DNA from 3 places in the Micromonospora sp. NPDC005163 genome. Region 1 is predicted to be linked to each of the others. Evidence: riboswitches for the same ligand, from Rfam matches in the RefSeq annotation. Region 1 holds a riboswitch; each other region holds the start of a gene.
The links. Region 1 has a riboswitch for cyclic di-AMP ahead of ACWD6N_RS32055 (LysM peptidoglycan-binding domain-containing protein). Riboswitches for the same ligand answer to the same signal wherever they lie in the genome.
Positions count from the first base shown of each region.

Region 1 (4,692 bases):
GCCTTCTACGCGTCGGTCGAGCAGCGCGACGACCCGCGCCTGCGGGGGCGGCCGGTGATCGTCGGCGGCGGCGTGGTGCTGGCGGCCAGCTACGAGGCGAAGGCGCGGGGCGTACGCAGCGCGATGGGCGGCCAGCAGGCGCGGCGGCTCTGCCCGGACGCGATCGTCGTGCCGCCCCGGATGTCGGCGTACACGGCGGCCAGCCGGGCGGTGTTCGAGATCTTCCGGCAGACCACCCCGCTGGTCGAGGGGCTTTCCATCGACGAGGCGTTCCTGGACGTGGGCGGTCTGCGCCGGCTGGTCGGGCCGCCGGCCGACATCGCCGAGCGGCTGCGCCGGGAGGTCCGCGAACGGGTCCACCTGCCGATCACCGTGGGCGTGGCCCGGACGAAGTTCCTGGCGAAGGTGGCCAGCGGGGTGGCGAAGCCGGACGGGCTGCTGGTCGTCTCGCCCGACGCGGAGCTGGCGTTCCTGCACCCGCTGCCGGTGGAGCGGCTGTGGGGCGTCGGCCCGGTCACCGCCGCCAAGCTGCGGGAACGGAGGATCCGCACCGTCGGCGAGGTGGCCCGGCTCGGCGAGGCGGCGCTGGTGTCAATACTCGGCGCGGGCGCCGGCCGGCACCTGCACGCCCTGGCGCACAACCGCGACCCGCGGGCCGTGCTGGTCGGCCGCCGACGCGGCTCGATGGGCGCGCAGCACGCGCTGAGCCGTACGCCACACGCGCCGGCGGAACTGGACGCCGTCCTGGCCGGCCTGGTCGACCGGGTCACCCGGCGGATGCGGGCGGCCGGACGGTCCGGGCGCACGGTGATGCTGCGGCTGCGCTTCGGCGACTACACCCGGGCCACCCGCTCGCACACCGTCCGCAAGGCGACCGCGGACACCACGCCGCTGCTCGCCGCCGCGCGGGCGCTGCTGGGGGCCGCCCTGCCCGAGATCGACCGGCGGGGCGTCACGCTGATCGGCGTCTCGGTCGGCAACCTGGACGACAACCCGGTCCAGCCGGAGCTGCCGTTCCACCACAATCCGGGAGCCGAGCTGGACGCCGCGGTGGACGCGGTCCGCGACCGGTTCGGATCGGCGGCGCTCACCCGCGCGGTGCTGCTCGGCCGTGATCCGGGCGTCGAGGTGCCGCTGCTGCCGGACTGACCGCACCAGGTGGCGGCGGGGCGAAAGCGCCGGACATCACAGCGGCGAGGGGTTTGGCGACGGCCGCAGCGGGTCACGTAGTGAAGATCAGTCTGACCAGGGGGGACCACCATGTCCGACGACACCAGCAACCGTCCGAGCCGGCGCGAGCAGCGTCCCGGCGACGTGACCGACCCGCTGCTCTGGCAGCTCGCGATCGACGTGCTCAGTGCACATGAGCCGGACGAGGACGGCGCCTGCCGCAACCTGCTCTGCGCCGGCCAGCCGTGGCCGTGCGCGGCCCGCAGCTCCGCTGAACAGGCGCTCCGGCTGGCCCGTGGTGCGGCCGGCACACCGTCCACAGTCGCTCCGACGCGGGGCGAGGAAACAACCGCATCCGCTGACCGGCCCGCTGAGGGCGTTCCGACCGCGCGCCGGGCCTGGTCGGCGCGTCCCGAAGCCGCCGTGTCGGCCGCCTGACGCCCACCCCTTCTCGACACGCCCGCGGGCGCCCGGCCGGAGTCCGGTCGAGCGCCCGCGCGTCGTGTGTCAGAGGGCGAGCCGCTGACCCGGGAAGATCAGACCGGGGTCGCCGCCGACCACCTGACGGTTGCGCTCGTACAGGGCCTGCCAGCCGCCGGCCACCTGATGGGCCTGGGCGATCTCGGACAGGGTGTCGCCCGGCTTGACCAGGTACGTCCTGCCGTCCGTGGAAGGCGCGGTGCGCTTGTGGTTGCGGGTCGCCGGCTGCTCGCCGCGCGACGACCGCTCCCGGGGCTTGGACGTCGACTCGGACTTCTTCGTCGCGGACTTCGCGGCGGAGCCGCCCGACGAGCCGCCCTTCTTGCCGCAGGTCGGCCAGGCGCCGATGCCCTGCCCGTCGAGCACCTTCTCGGCGATCGCGATCTGCTCGCCGCGGCTGGCCAGGTCGGCGCGGGCGGCGTACTTCTTGCCGCCGTAGCCGGCCCAGGTGCTCTGCGAGAACTGCAACCCGCCGTAGTAGCCGTTGCCGGTGTTGATGTGCCAGTTGCCGCTGGACTCGCACTGGGCGATCGCGTCCCAGTTGACCCCGGCCTGCGCCGGGGCGGCCGGGCCGAAGAGGGCGACGGCGCCGGTGACAGCGCCGACGGCCAGGGTGCCGACGGCGACGCGGCGGGTGGTGACCCGCCGATGACGGGGCGTGTGTGCAGATGACATGTGAGGCTTCCTCCACGCCGGCGAGGTGAGCTGTCGGGTTCGGGCCGAGGAGCCCGGCCGCGCGGTGGCGGCTTCACCCCGAGGTGACGTGCACCGAGGAACGTTGGGTCCCCCGCTCCTGCCCGGGTGACTGGGTTCCGACGACCGGGGGCAGGATTTGGCGTTGCCGGTCGCGGTGTCCGCATTGGCGAACCCGACCGACGTTAGGCACGGTCGGTGACGGTCGCCCACCCCCTGTGAACTTCTTCACCGGGCCGCGCGGGGCGAGCCGCGTAGCGGTTGCGGGCAATCGAAGTGTGTGCAGTGACCACCATGGACCGTTTCCGATCAGGCCGGCGTTTCAGGTCTCGTGCCGGAGCCAGGCCACGATCCGGCGAGCAGTTCGACGTGTCCCGGCGACTCGTACGACCGGACGTCGTGACCGAGGGCGCTGTAGACGATCTGGCTGGTCCCGACGGTTCGTGCCCAGACGAGCGGTGGCTGGTCGCGGCGACCAGGCGACTTCGCACCGCTTGCCGCATCCCCTGGTACGCCGACCGTCCCGCCCGGTGCGGTCAACGGCCGCCGGGCGGCGTGGCACGGCGAATCCGGGCGGCCGTCATCTGCCACGCCTGCGCCTCGTCGACCAGGCAGCCGGCGAGCAGCTCGCGGCCCCGGGCGAGAACCGCGAGGGCGTCGGGGTGGCCCGGCAGCCACTGTTCGGCGTCCCCGACAGTCAACTCGGCCCGCCGGCCGGGCAGCGGCGTCGCCCCGGGTGGCAGGCCACCGAGCCGGTCGAGGTGCCCGGCGGAGAGGATCTGGTACCACATGGCGTCGGGGATGAGCGCGTCGGCGAGCATCTCCACCCCGGGCCGCCGGGTCACCGGCTTTCCGTCGCTCGGGAGCCGCTGCGACCACTGTGGCGTGCTCACCCGACGGCTGTCCGGCTCGGCGTCCACTCCGGCCCAGACCAGCAATCCGCTGTGCGCGTGCAGCTTGTCGCGCAACCGGTGCATCGGCCCGGCCAGGTCGCCAGCGTCGGCGGGGTCGGCGCGCGGCTGCGCGACGGAGAGCGCCGCCGCCGGTAGCACGTCGTGGTAGCCGCCGACGGTCGCGGCCACCAGCCGGTTGGTGAGGTCGCCGGCGAGCAGGGTCACCGTGATGGCTGTGGGCAGAGTAGACAGTACGGTGGCGGTGGCCGAGCCGGCCGCCTCGGCGGTGAGCGGAACCCGCACGCCGAGCACGACAGCGCTCAGCTCGTCCGCGGGTCCGCGCTCGGCGTGCAACCAGTCGAGCGCCACGTTCAGCAGGGGCGGGGGCAGTTGGCACGGGGCGTCGCCGAACGGCGCGCCGAGTGGCCCGCGCAGGTAAGCCCGGGCGGACACGCCGAACTCCTCGATGTCGTGGCTCGGGCCGCGCCGGGCCACCGAGACCAGAGCGTCGCGCACACCGGCATCGCGCAGTTGCCGGGCCAGCAGCTCCGGTATGGCGAGGACATGCTCGGCGGGGATCGGGCCGAAGTCGATCACGAGGAGCTGCGCGCCGGGCAAGGCGATCGGTGACGAGACGACGGCCGGGCCCACCCGCTCCCCGCCGGCTCCCGTCGCTTCGAGTCGGAGCAGAGCCTGCCGGAGCGCGGCCACCGCGACGGGCACACCGGCGTCGTCCGAGCGGACTTCGATCGTCAGGCTGTGCTGCTCGCGCAGAGTTTCATCGATATCTAGCACTACGACGACGGCCATGTGTCCCCCAATGGTGGCGCATCCGCACTCTGCGGCAGCCCATTCCTGAACCCCGCTTCGCACGTCGATCGGAATGGAGAATGAGATATTTGCTTGTGTCTATTGACAGTGGAAGGGGCCTGTCGGGGAGCATATTGCCGTCGCAATTTTCCGGGAGCCCTGCCGGGTGCGGAGCGCTCCAAACTGGCCAATCTGTCTCGTTAGCGCGAATACGCGCAGCATGAAATAGCGCTGCCCGGATTCCACGATGTAACACAATCGAAGAGGTCAGCGCTATTTGCGAATCACCAACGACTATCGCCGCACTTTTCCCAACCCTTCCGTAACGGCCGAGGCCCGTAATCGCCGTACGGGGTGCCGGCCGCCTCGGTAACGTCACCCGCAGCCGGGCGGCGGCCCGCCGGATGCGCGTACTCCGCCGACCTCGACGCGTCGTAGACGTTGTCCGTCTGCTCCTCGGACAGCGCCGTGATCTGGATCAGCGGCGTCGGGTGGGCTCGGCGCAGCCATCGGAGTAGTGAAGCTTGTGGCTACCTGCAGACGCTGCATGATCCAGAAAGCGACGCCGCCCCATCCGACGAAAGGATCAGTCCCCCTCCGGCTACAGGGTGCGGGCCAGCCGGTCAGCGAGGGCCCGGGTGAATCG
Region 1 is NZ_JBSFYP010000074.1:10,830-15,521, forward strand. It holds gene dinB (DNA polymerase IV) at 1-1,149, shown strand, start outside; gene ACWD6N_RS32050 (hypothetical protein) at 1,261-1,608, shown strand; gene ACWD6N_RS32055 (LysM peptidoglycan-binding domain-containing protein) at 1,678-2,325, opposite strand; cyclic di-AMP (ydaO/yuaA leader) riboswitch at 2,327-2,498, opposite strand; gene ACWD6N_RS32060 (hypothetical protein) at 2,880-4,046, opposite strand; gene htpG (molecular chaperone HtpG) at 4,648-4,692, opposite strand, start outside.

Region 2 (4,692 bases), on a different contig from region 1:
CGCGACCATCCGCTGGATGCCGGCGAGCGCGGTCTGCTCACCCAGCGCCTCGACGCGGACCCGGATCGCCGAGTCGGTGGCGACGGTGCCGGCCACCACCCGGTCCCCTGCCGACCGGGCGACCGGACGCGACTCTCCGGTGATCATCGACTCGTCCAGCTCGGCGCCGCCGTCGACGATCCGCCCGTCCGCCGGAACCCGCCCACCCGGCCGGACCAGCACCACCTCGCCGACCCGCAGCTCGGTCACCGGCACCGGCTCGACCCGCCCGTCCGCCGCCACCCGCTCGGCATCGTCGGGCAGCAGCGCGGCCAGTGCCGCGAGCGCGCCCCTGGCCTGACCGATGGCCTTCATCTCCTGCCAGTGCCCGAGCAGCATGATGGTGACCAGCGCGGCAAGCTCCCACCAGAAATCCAGGTCGAAGGCGCCCACGCTGGTGGCCAGTGACGCGGTGTAGGCGACGGTGATGGCCATCGCGACCAGCAGCATCATGCCCGGCGCCCGATCGCGGACCTCGCGGACCGCGCCGACCAGGAACGGCCAGCCGCCCCACCAGAACACCACCGAGCCGAGCACGGGCCCGACCCAGGACCGGCCCGGGACGTCCAGCCCGAGGCCGAGCCGGTCCAGCACCAGGTGGCTGGTCAACACCACCGGCACGGTGAGCACGAGGCAGACCCAGAACCGGCGGCGGAACATCGCCGGATCGTGCCCGGCGTGCTTGTCGTGCTGATGTGGCCCGCCGTCGGCGTGTCGCTGGTGGCCACCGGGCCCGGCGTGGCGCTCGTCGGCGGCGGGACGATCGGGGTCGGGCGGCGACGGAGCGGGCATGACTCCAACATGCCGGTCCGGAACCCGCCACGCGAGCGGTTCGACCACCCGACACTCCGGCACGACCTGCGTCCCCGGGTCGGGCTGGTTAGCATTCCGACGATGGCCCTCCGGATCCCGCTACGCAGTTGGGCAGAGGTGCCGCCACGTTGTGGCGTCACCTCCCGCCGACCGGGCCGAGCTTTCACCCTGCGTGGTCACGAGGTCGCCGTCCAGCGATCCGGCGCGCTCGTCGCCGCTTTCCCGCGGCGGCGGTGAACCGACCGGCCCGTCGGCACGTACCCCGCACCGGATCGTTGGGAGTCTCGCATTGGGTTCCGACCACACCCGCTCCGCTCCGTCCGCCCCACCCCGGGTGCGACGGATCCTCGTCGCGACGGTGGTGCCCCTCTTCGTCGCGACCGTGCTCGCCGCGGTCGTGCTCTGGCCTCGCGACGGGTCACCGCGGACCGACGGCGGTGCGAACGTGCCGCGCTACCACGGCACGGTGACCCGGGTGGTGACCGAGCCGTGCCCAGCGGCGGCGCCGAACCCCGAGGGCACACCGAGCGTCGGGGACGGGCCGTGCGGCACGGTGGACGTCCGGGTGAACGACGGGCCGGCCTCCGGCCAGCGGATCCAGACACCCGTGCCCGCCGGACCCGGCGCGCCCCGGGTCGAGGTCGACGACGAGGTCATCCTGGTGGAGCTGACCGACCCGACCGATCCGACCGCCAGCAGTTGGAACATCGCCGAACACCAGCGCGGCGCGCCGCTGCTGTGGCTGGCGGTGATCTTCGCCGCCGCGATCGTCGCGTTCGGCCGGTGGCGGGGCCTGGCCGCTCTGGCCGGGTTGGCCGCCAGCTTCGCCATCCTGCTCACCTTCGTGCTGCCCGGAATCGGCGCCGGCCGGTCGCCGCTGCTGGTAGCGGTGGTCGGTGCCGCGCTGATCATGTTCGTGGTGCTCTACCTGACGCACGGGGTCAGCGCGCAGACCTCGGTCGCGGTGCTCGGCACCCTGGGCAGCCTGGTCCTCACCGGCGTACTGGCCACCATCGTCAGCGGCGCCACGCACCTCACCGGCTTCGGCAGCGAGGACGCCACCACCCTGTCGATGTTCCAGGCCGACGTGGACCTGCACGGCCTGCTGCTCGCCGGGATCATCATCGGCTCGCTCGGGGTGCTCGACGACGTGACCGTCACCCAGGCGGCCACCGTGACCGAGCTGGCCAACGCCAACCCCGGGCTGACCCGGTTGCAGCTCTACCGGGCGGCGACCCGGGTCGGCCGGGCGCACATCGCCTCCACCGTCAACACCATCGTGCTGGCGTACGCGGGCGCCTCGTTGCCGCTGCTGCTCCTGCTCACCGCTGACTCGCGACCGATCGGGCAGATCCTGACCAGCGAGTTCCTCGCGCAGGAGATCGTCCGCAGCGGGGTCGCCACGCTCGGGCTGATCGCCGCCGTACCGCTGACCACCGGGCTGGCCGCGATGGTGACCGCAGCCGGCCGGCAGACCACCGCGCCCGCCGCCGAAGCGCCCGCCCCGCGACCCCAGCCCGACCGCGCCGAGGCACTGGCGGCGCTGAGCTCCCCGCGCACGGATCGGCCCGACCTCACGTCGCCCGACCCGACGCGGACCACACCCTCATCCACCGCCACCGACCGGTGGCCAGAGCCGAACAGGAGCACGGATACGGCATGGTGACACTCCTCAACGTGACCACGTCGGGCGTCCGCCCTGAGAACCGCATCACTGGTCACTCAGCGCCATGGCGAAATGACGCTTTTAGTCGGTATCAGGGCGTAGCTCAGCCGGTGGGCTCTCGGGTAACCTCACTGCCGGTTACCGATGAAGGCGCGAAGCGGCGCCTGCGGTGCCACCGCCCAATCGCCAACCGGCGAGCCGGGAACCCAGGTACGTGGGGTGAATCCGCGACAGCGGTAGGGGCCACTTCCGCCCCGAACCCGTCAGCTAACCCGGTCGGCGGTCGACGGAAGGGAACATTGTGACGGCACCCCTACGCCGCTGGTTGACACCCGTGGTGGCCGTGATCGCCGCACTGACCGTGCTCGCCGGGCCCCTCCCGGCGCAGGCCGCCCCGACGACCCCCACACCGTCCGGGCACGAGGAGGACGGCGAGCCCCAGTTGCTCAACGACGTGATCGAGCAGACCAACCGCAAATTCTCCGCGGCCAAGTCCAAACTGAACACGTCGAAGAAGAAGCAGCTGCAGCTGGCGCTGGAGGTCGACCGGGCCAAGGCCGACCTGAACGCACTGGCGCCGCAGGTCGGGCAGATCGCCGCCCAGTCGTACCGCACCGGCCGGATCGGCCCGCTGGCGATGCTGCTGGAGAGCGAAGCCCCGGACTCGTTCGTCCAACGTGCCGCCGCGCTCGATGAGATGAACATGGTCAACGAGAAGAAGCTCGCCGAGGTCAACGCGGTGAAGACCCGCGCTGAGCAGGCCAAGCTGGCCCTCGACGCGGAGGTCCGCGAGCAGCAGAAGCAGACCGCCCTGATGGCCAAGGAGAAGCGCGAAGCGGACAAGGCCCTCGCCCTGGTCGGTGGGAAGGGCTTCACCGGCGGGCTGGTGTCGGCCACCTCACCGGTCGCCCGGCTCGGCCCGGGCCGGACCGCCGACGGCGACTGGAAGTCCGAGTCGTGCAGCCAGAACGACCCGACCACGTCCGGCTGCGTCACCCCGCGCACGCTGCACGCGTACAAGGAGGTCAAGCGGGCCGGATTCAACCGGTTCGTCGGCTGCTACCGATCCGGGGGGCCGTGGGAGCACCCGAAGGGCCGCGCCTGCGACTGGTCTCTGCAGAAGAGCGGCTTCAGCCCGTGGCACAACGAGGACACCCGGACGTACGGCAACAACGTCGCCGCGTTCCTCATCCGCAACGCCGACCGGCTCGGCATCTACTACGTGATCTGGAACCGGCAGATCTGGTTCCCGGCGACCGGCTGGAAGTCGTACAGCGGGCCGTCGAACCACACCGACCACGTACACATGTCGCTGCTCTGACCCACGCTCTCCGTCGAGGGCCGTTCCGCGTGACGCGGAGCGGCCCTCGACGCGTTCAGGCGGCGGGCGCGGCCGGACCGACCGGCGTGCTGGCGTCGATCGGTCCGTCGAGCGTCGTGGCCGGCACGGCGGCCACCGGACGCACCACTCCGGCGGCCAGCCGGTACGACACCCCTACCACCGCGCACCGCCCCCGCTCCACCTCGGTGGCCAGCACGGGCGACTGCCCGAGCAGCGCCTCGACGGTCTGTGCGATGTGGATGTCGACGATGCGGCCGATGTCGTCCACCCCCTCCGCCTCGGCCCGACGCAGGCTGGGCAGCACGGCGTCGACCACCGCGCCCAGGTGCCCCTGGGGCGGGTTGCCGGTGGCTGCCGACTCACGGGCGGCCTGCACCGCACCGCACGAGTCGTGGCCGAGCACCACCACCAGCGGGGTGCCGAGCACGGTCACCGCGTACTCCACGCTGCCCAGCACCTCCGGGCCGGTGGTGTGCCCGGCGGTACGGACCACGAACAGGTCGCCCAGCCCACGATCGAAGATGATCTCGGCGGCCAACCGTGAGTCGGAGCAGCCGACGATCACCGCGAAGGGGTGCTGCCCGTCGGCCACCGCGGCCCGGTGTCCGGCATCCTGGTTGGGGTGGCGGGGTGCGCCGCGGACGAAGCGCCGGTTCCCGGCGATCAGCTCGGCGTACGCCTGGGCCGGCTCGGTGAGTGCCGGCGTCGGGTCGGCAGTACGCTGCGAACCCGGCTGCTGGCCGGGTGTACCGGGACGGCTCATCCCCGCACCTCTTTCCACGCGTTGACCTGCTCAACCGACTCATCAGCGGGGCGGCGGCGGGCGCTGGTC
Region 2 is NZ_JBSFYP010000003.1:178,713-183,404, reverse strand. It holds gene ACWD6N_RS04265 (heavy metal translocating P-type ATPase) at 1-831, opposite strand, end outside; gene ACWD6N_RS04260 (YibE/F family protein) at 1,142-2,518, shown strand; cyclic di-AMP (ydaO/yuaA leader) riboswitch at 2,685-2,815, shown strand; gene ACWD6N_RS04255 (coiled-coil domain-containing protein) at 2,820-3,839, shown strand; gene ACWD6N_RS04250 (carbonic anhydrase) at 3,895-4,623, opposite strand.
Region 2: another riboswitch for cyclic di-AMP. It lies ahead of ACWD6N_RS04255 (coiled-coil domain-containing protein); the one in region 1 lies ahead of ACWD6N_RS32055 (LysM peptidoglycan-binding domain-containing protein).

Region 3 (4,692 bases), on a different contig from region 1:
GACCCCCGCCGGGACGGGTGTCTGACCACGTTCCCGCACCTCGGGCGCGGGAGGCCGGGCCCAGGGCCGTACCCTTCTGCGGTTGGCCCGCGCGGTTCGCGCCGCTTGCCGGCGACATCGAAGGAGCGTGCGTTGACCGACCAGACCGCCCTGGAGCAGGAGATCGCCGTCGAGCAACGGCACCTCGACCGGGTGTACGCCCGACTCGCCGAACTGCGGCGGTCGGCGGTCCGCGCCGAGCGGGACGGCTACCGGATGGCCCGGGTGGGCACCTTCGGCGCGCTCGTCGAGCGCGACGCGATGGTCTTCCACGCCGCGCAGCGGCGGCACACCCTCGACGCCGAGCACGAGGGGCTGGTCTTCGGCCGTCTGGACCTGCGGGACCGGCAGGTGCTGCACGTCGGTCGGCTCGGCATCCGCGACGAGGACGCGACGACGCTGGTCGTCGACTGGCGGGCACCGGCCGCCGCCGCCTTCTACCAGGCCACCCCGGCCCAGCCGCAGGGCGTGGTGCGCCGGCGCACCATCCAGTCCCGCAGCGAGCGGGTCACCCGGATCGAGGACGACCTACTGGACCCGACCGCCGCTCCCGAGGGGATGACGGTGGTCGGCGACGGCGCGCTGCTGGCGACCCTGTCCCGGGCCACCGGCCGGGGCATGCGCGACATCGTGGCGACCATCCAGCGGGAGCAGGACGAGGCGATCCGCTCGCCCGGCTCCGGGGTGACGATCGTCGCCGGCGGCCCGGGCACCGGCAAGACCGCGGTCGCCCTGCACCGGGCCGCCTATCTGCTGTACTCCGACCGCAGCCGGTACGCGGGCGGCGGCATCCTGGTGGTCGGCCCGTCCTCGGTCTTCGTGGAGTACATCGCCTCGGTGCTGCCCTCGCTCGGCGAGGACACCGCGACCCTGCACTCGCTGGGCACCCTATTCCCGGGGATGACCGCCACCCGCACCGACTCACCCGAGGTGGCGGCGGTGAAGGGTTCGCTGCGGATGCGCCGGGTGCTGGAACGCGCGGTGCGGGACGCGGTGCCGGGCGGCCCGGGCGAGCTGCGGCTGCTCTACCGCGGCACGCTGCTGCGGCTGGACCGGGCCGAACTGGACGGGATCCGGGACCGCGTGCTGAACCGGGGTGCCCGGCGCAACGAGGTCCGTCGGGCCGGCTTCGACGGTGTCTTCGCCGCGCTGTGGGCACAGGCTCGCCGGTTGGGCATCGGCCGGCTGCCGGAGCAGCGGGCCTTCGAGGACGAGATCGCCGAGCGGTCGGAGTTCCGGGAGTTTCTCAAGGCGTGGTGGCCACGGCTGCACCCCCGGCACGTGCTCGGCTGGCTGGCCCGACCGGATCGCCTGCGCCGGTACGCGGGTGGGATCCTCTCCACCGCCGAGATCCGGCTGCTCAGCGCGGCGTACCAGAATCTGGACGCCGCCGGGTTGACCATCGCCGACGTGGCGCTGCTGGACGAGCTGGACGCGCTGCTCGGCAAGCCGGCGCAGCCGGCCCGCGCCCGACGTGACCCGTTCCAGCTCGCGGGCGGGGTCCGCGAGCTGAGCAGCTTCGGCGACCGGCAGCGGGCCGCGCGGGCGGCGGCCCGGGAGCGGCCGGCGGACTACCGGGAGTACGCGCACGTGGTGGTGGACGAGGCGCAGGACGTCTCGCCGATGCAGTGGCGCATGGTCGGTCGGCGCGGCCGACTGGCCTCCTGGACGGTGGTGGGTGACCCGGCGCAGACCGCGTGGACCGGTGACCCGGAGGAGCTGAACCGGGCCCGGGACCAGGCGCTGGGCCGACGCAAGCGGCACGACTTCACGCTGACCACCAACTACCGCAACTCGGCGGAGATCTTCGCGGTGGCGGCGGCGGAGATCCGCCGGATCTATCCCGACCTGCCGCTGCCGACCGCCGTCCGCTCCACCGGGGTCGATCCGGTCGAGCTGGTGGTGCCCGCCACCGAGCTGGAGACCGCGACCGTGGAGGCGGCCACCGGCCTGCTGGCCGAGGTGGAGGGCACGGTCGGGGTGATCACCCCGGTCCCCCGCCGCGACGAGGTCGCCGGTTGGCTCGGCGCGCTCGGTGCGCCGCGGCTGCAGGTGGTGACCAGCCTGGAGGCCAAGGGCATGGAGTACGACGGGGTGGTGCTGATCGCCCCGAGCGAGATCCGGGCGGATCCGGGCGCCGGGGTACGCACCCTCTACGTCGCGCTCTCCCGCGCTACCCAGCGCCTCACCACCATCGACCCGACGGGCTGACCTGCGGCGGCGCCCCTCGCGGGTCGGCGACCTGCCGTACACTTGCATACATAGCGATGTGAGCATACATTTGACCCGGTCCCGATCGACGGCGGAGGGTGGTCTCGTGGGCGCAGGTCATGACCACCACCACGGGTCGGTCACCAACGCCGCGCACCAGCACCGGGGGCGGCTCTGGACAGCGTTCGGGCTGCTCGCCGCCCTGATGGTGGTCGAGGCGGTGGCCGCGTTCCACACCGGCTCCCTGGCCCTGCTCTCCGACGCCGGCCACATGTTCACCGACGTGCTCGGCATCGGGATGGCGCTCGCCGCGATCACCGCCACCCGGCGGGCCACCGGCGACCCGCAACGCACCTTCGGGCTCTACCGACTCGAGGTGCTCGCCGCGCTGGCCAACGCGGTCCTGCTCTCCGGTGTCGCGGTCTACGTGGTGATCGAGGCGATCCGCCGGTTCGGCGACCCGCACGAGGTGCTGGCCGGTCCGATGCTCGCGGTGGCCGTGCTCGGCCTGCTCGCCAACGTGGCCGCCTTCGGCCTGCTCCGCGCGGGCGCCCGGGAGAGCATCAACCTTCAGGGCGCCTACCTGGAGGTGCTCGGCGACCTGCTCGGCTCGCTCGGCGTGATCGGCGCGGCGCTGCTCATCCAGGTCACCGACTGGTGGTGGGCCGACCCATTGGTCGCGGTCGCCATCGGCGTGTTCATCCTGCCGCGCACCTGGCGGCTGGGACGGGCCGCGGTCCGCATCCTGGTGCAGGCCGCCCCGGAGCACCTCCAGGTCACGGCCGTGCACGACCGGCTGGCCGCGGTGCCCGGCGTGGTCGAGGTGCACGACCTGCACGTCTGGACGCTCACCTCGGGCATGGAGGTGGCCTCCGCGCACCTGACCATGGCGCCCGGCGCGGATGTCGGAGTGGTGCTCACCGCGGCACGCACCGCCCTGCACGAGGACTTCCGGATCGAGCACGCGACGTTGCAGATCGAACCCGGCGCGGCCCCCGGGGCGTGCGGTTCGGTCGAATGGTAGTGCGTTTCAGGAGTTTTACTCGGCTTGGCCGGAATTTTCCGTGACGACGCACGCACCGTCCGTCACATCGGCTGCACTGGTCCCATCGGCACCGGTAGGCTCGGTCCCGGCCTCCACCCGGCGGCGCCCTCCCGGCGCCGGTGGCGGTCGCCGCCTAATCGCCCGAACGGGGCGAACCGGGGAACCATGTTCCTGGGGTGCATCCGCGTCCGCGGTAGGGATCTTCCGTCCCGAACCCGTCAGCTAACCCGGTCGGCGGCTGACGGAAGGACATGCGTAGTGGTACCAGCACGACCACCCGCCGCCCGACTGGCGGCCCTGATCGTCGCGATGTTCGCCCTCAGCGTCGCGATCCCGGCCGGCGCCGCCTCGGCCGCTCCCCCGACCGGCCAGCGGGCCGCCGCGGCACCCGACGGAGACGAAGAGGGCGGCACCCCGGCGCTGCGGGCCCAACTGGAGGCGGCCAGCAAGGGATACCTGGACGCGAAACGCGCCCTGGACACCTCCGTGCGGCGGCAGCAGCAGCTCGCCACCCAGCTGAAGACCACCGAGATCGAACTCACGGCGCGCAGCGGCAAGGTCGACGAGATCGCCGGACTGGCCTACCGCACCGGCCGGCTCGGCACGGTGTCGGCGCTGCTCAGCAGCAGCACCCCCGAGGGCTTCATGGACCGGGCCGTCACGCTGGACGCGGTCGCCGCCAACGAGGACCGGGCGCTGCGCGACCTCACCGCCACCAGGGACGAGGTCAATCGCACCCGCATCGCCCTGGACGGCGAGATCCGTGAGCAGCGCAAGCAGGTCACGGTCATGGCCAAGCGCAAGGAGCAGGCCGAACGGGCGCTGACCGTGGCCACCACGAAGGCCCGTACGACCGCCGACGGCGGCTCGAACCGGGGCACCTCCACCGCCAACGCCACGGCCGCGCCGCGCAACTCCGACGGCTCCTGGCCGTCGGAGTCGTGCAGCGTCAACGACCCCACCCCGGCCTCCGGCTGCATCACCCCGCGCACCCTGCACGCGCTCAACCAGGCCAAGGCGGCCGGCTTCACCCGGTACGTCTCCTGCCACCGCAACGGCGGCTCCGGCGAGCACCCGAAGGGCCGGGCGTGCGACTTCGCCGCGCAGAAGGGCGGCTTCGGCGGCGACGCCACCGGCGGTGACAAGACGTACGGCAACAACCTGGCCGCGTACTTCATCCGCAACGCCGACCGGCTCGCCGTGCTGTACGTGATCTGGTACAGGCAGATCTGGCTGCCCAGCAGCGGGTGGAAGTCGTACAGCGGGGCGGGCGGCGACCCGTCCAGCGACCACACCAACCACGTGCACCTGTCGGTGTACTGACCCGCCGGCCGGGGGGCCCCCCCCCCGGGGGGGGGCCCCCCCCCGGGGGGCGGGCGCGTTCCGCCCTTTTTGCC
Region 3 is NZ_JBSFYP010000071.1:27-4,718, reverse strand. It holds gene ACWD6N_RS31505 (alpha/beta fold hydrolase) at 1-25, shown strand, start outside; gene ACWD6N_RS31500 (HelD family protein) at 133-2,250, shown strand; gene ACWD6N_RS31495 (cation diffusion facilitator family transporter) at 2,357-3,274, shown strand; cyclic di-AMP (ydaO/yuaA leader) riboswitch at 3,416-3,548, shown strand; gene ACWD6N_RS31490 (coiled-coil domain-containing protein) at 3,554-4,618, shown strand.
Region 3: another riboswitch for cyclic di-AMP. It lies ahead of ACWD6N_RS31490 (coiled-coil domain-containing protein); the one in region 1 lies ahead of ACWD6N_RS32055 (LysM peptidoglycan-binding domain-containing protein).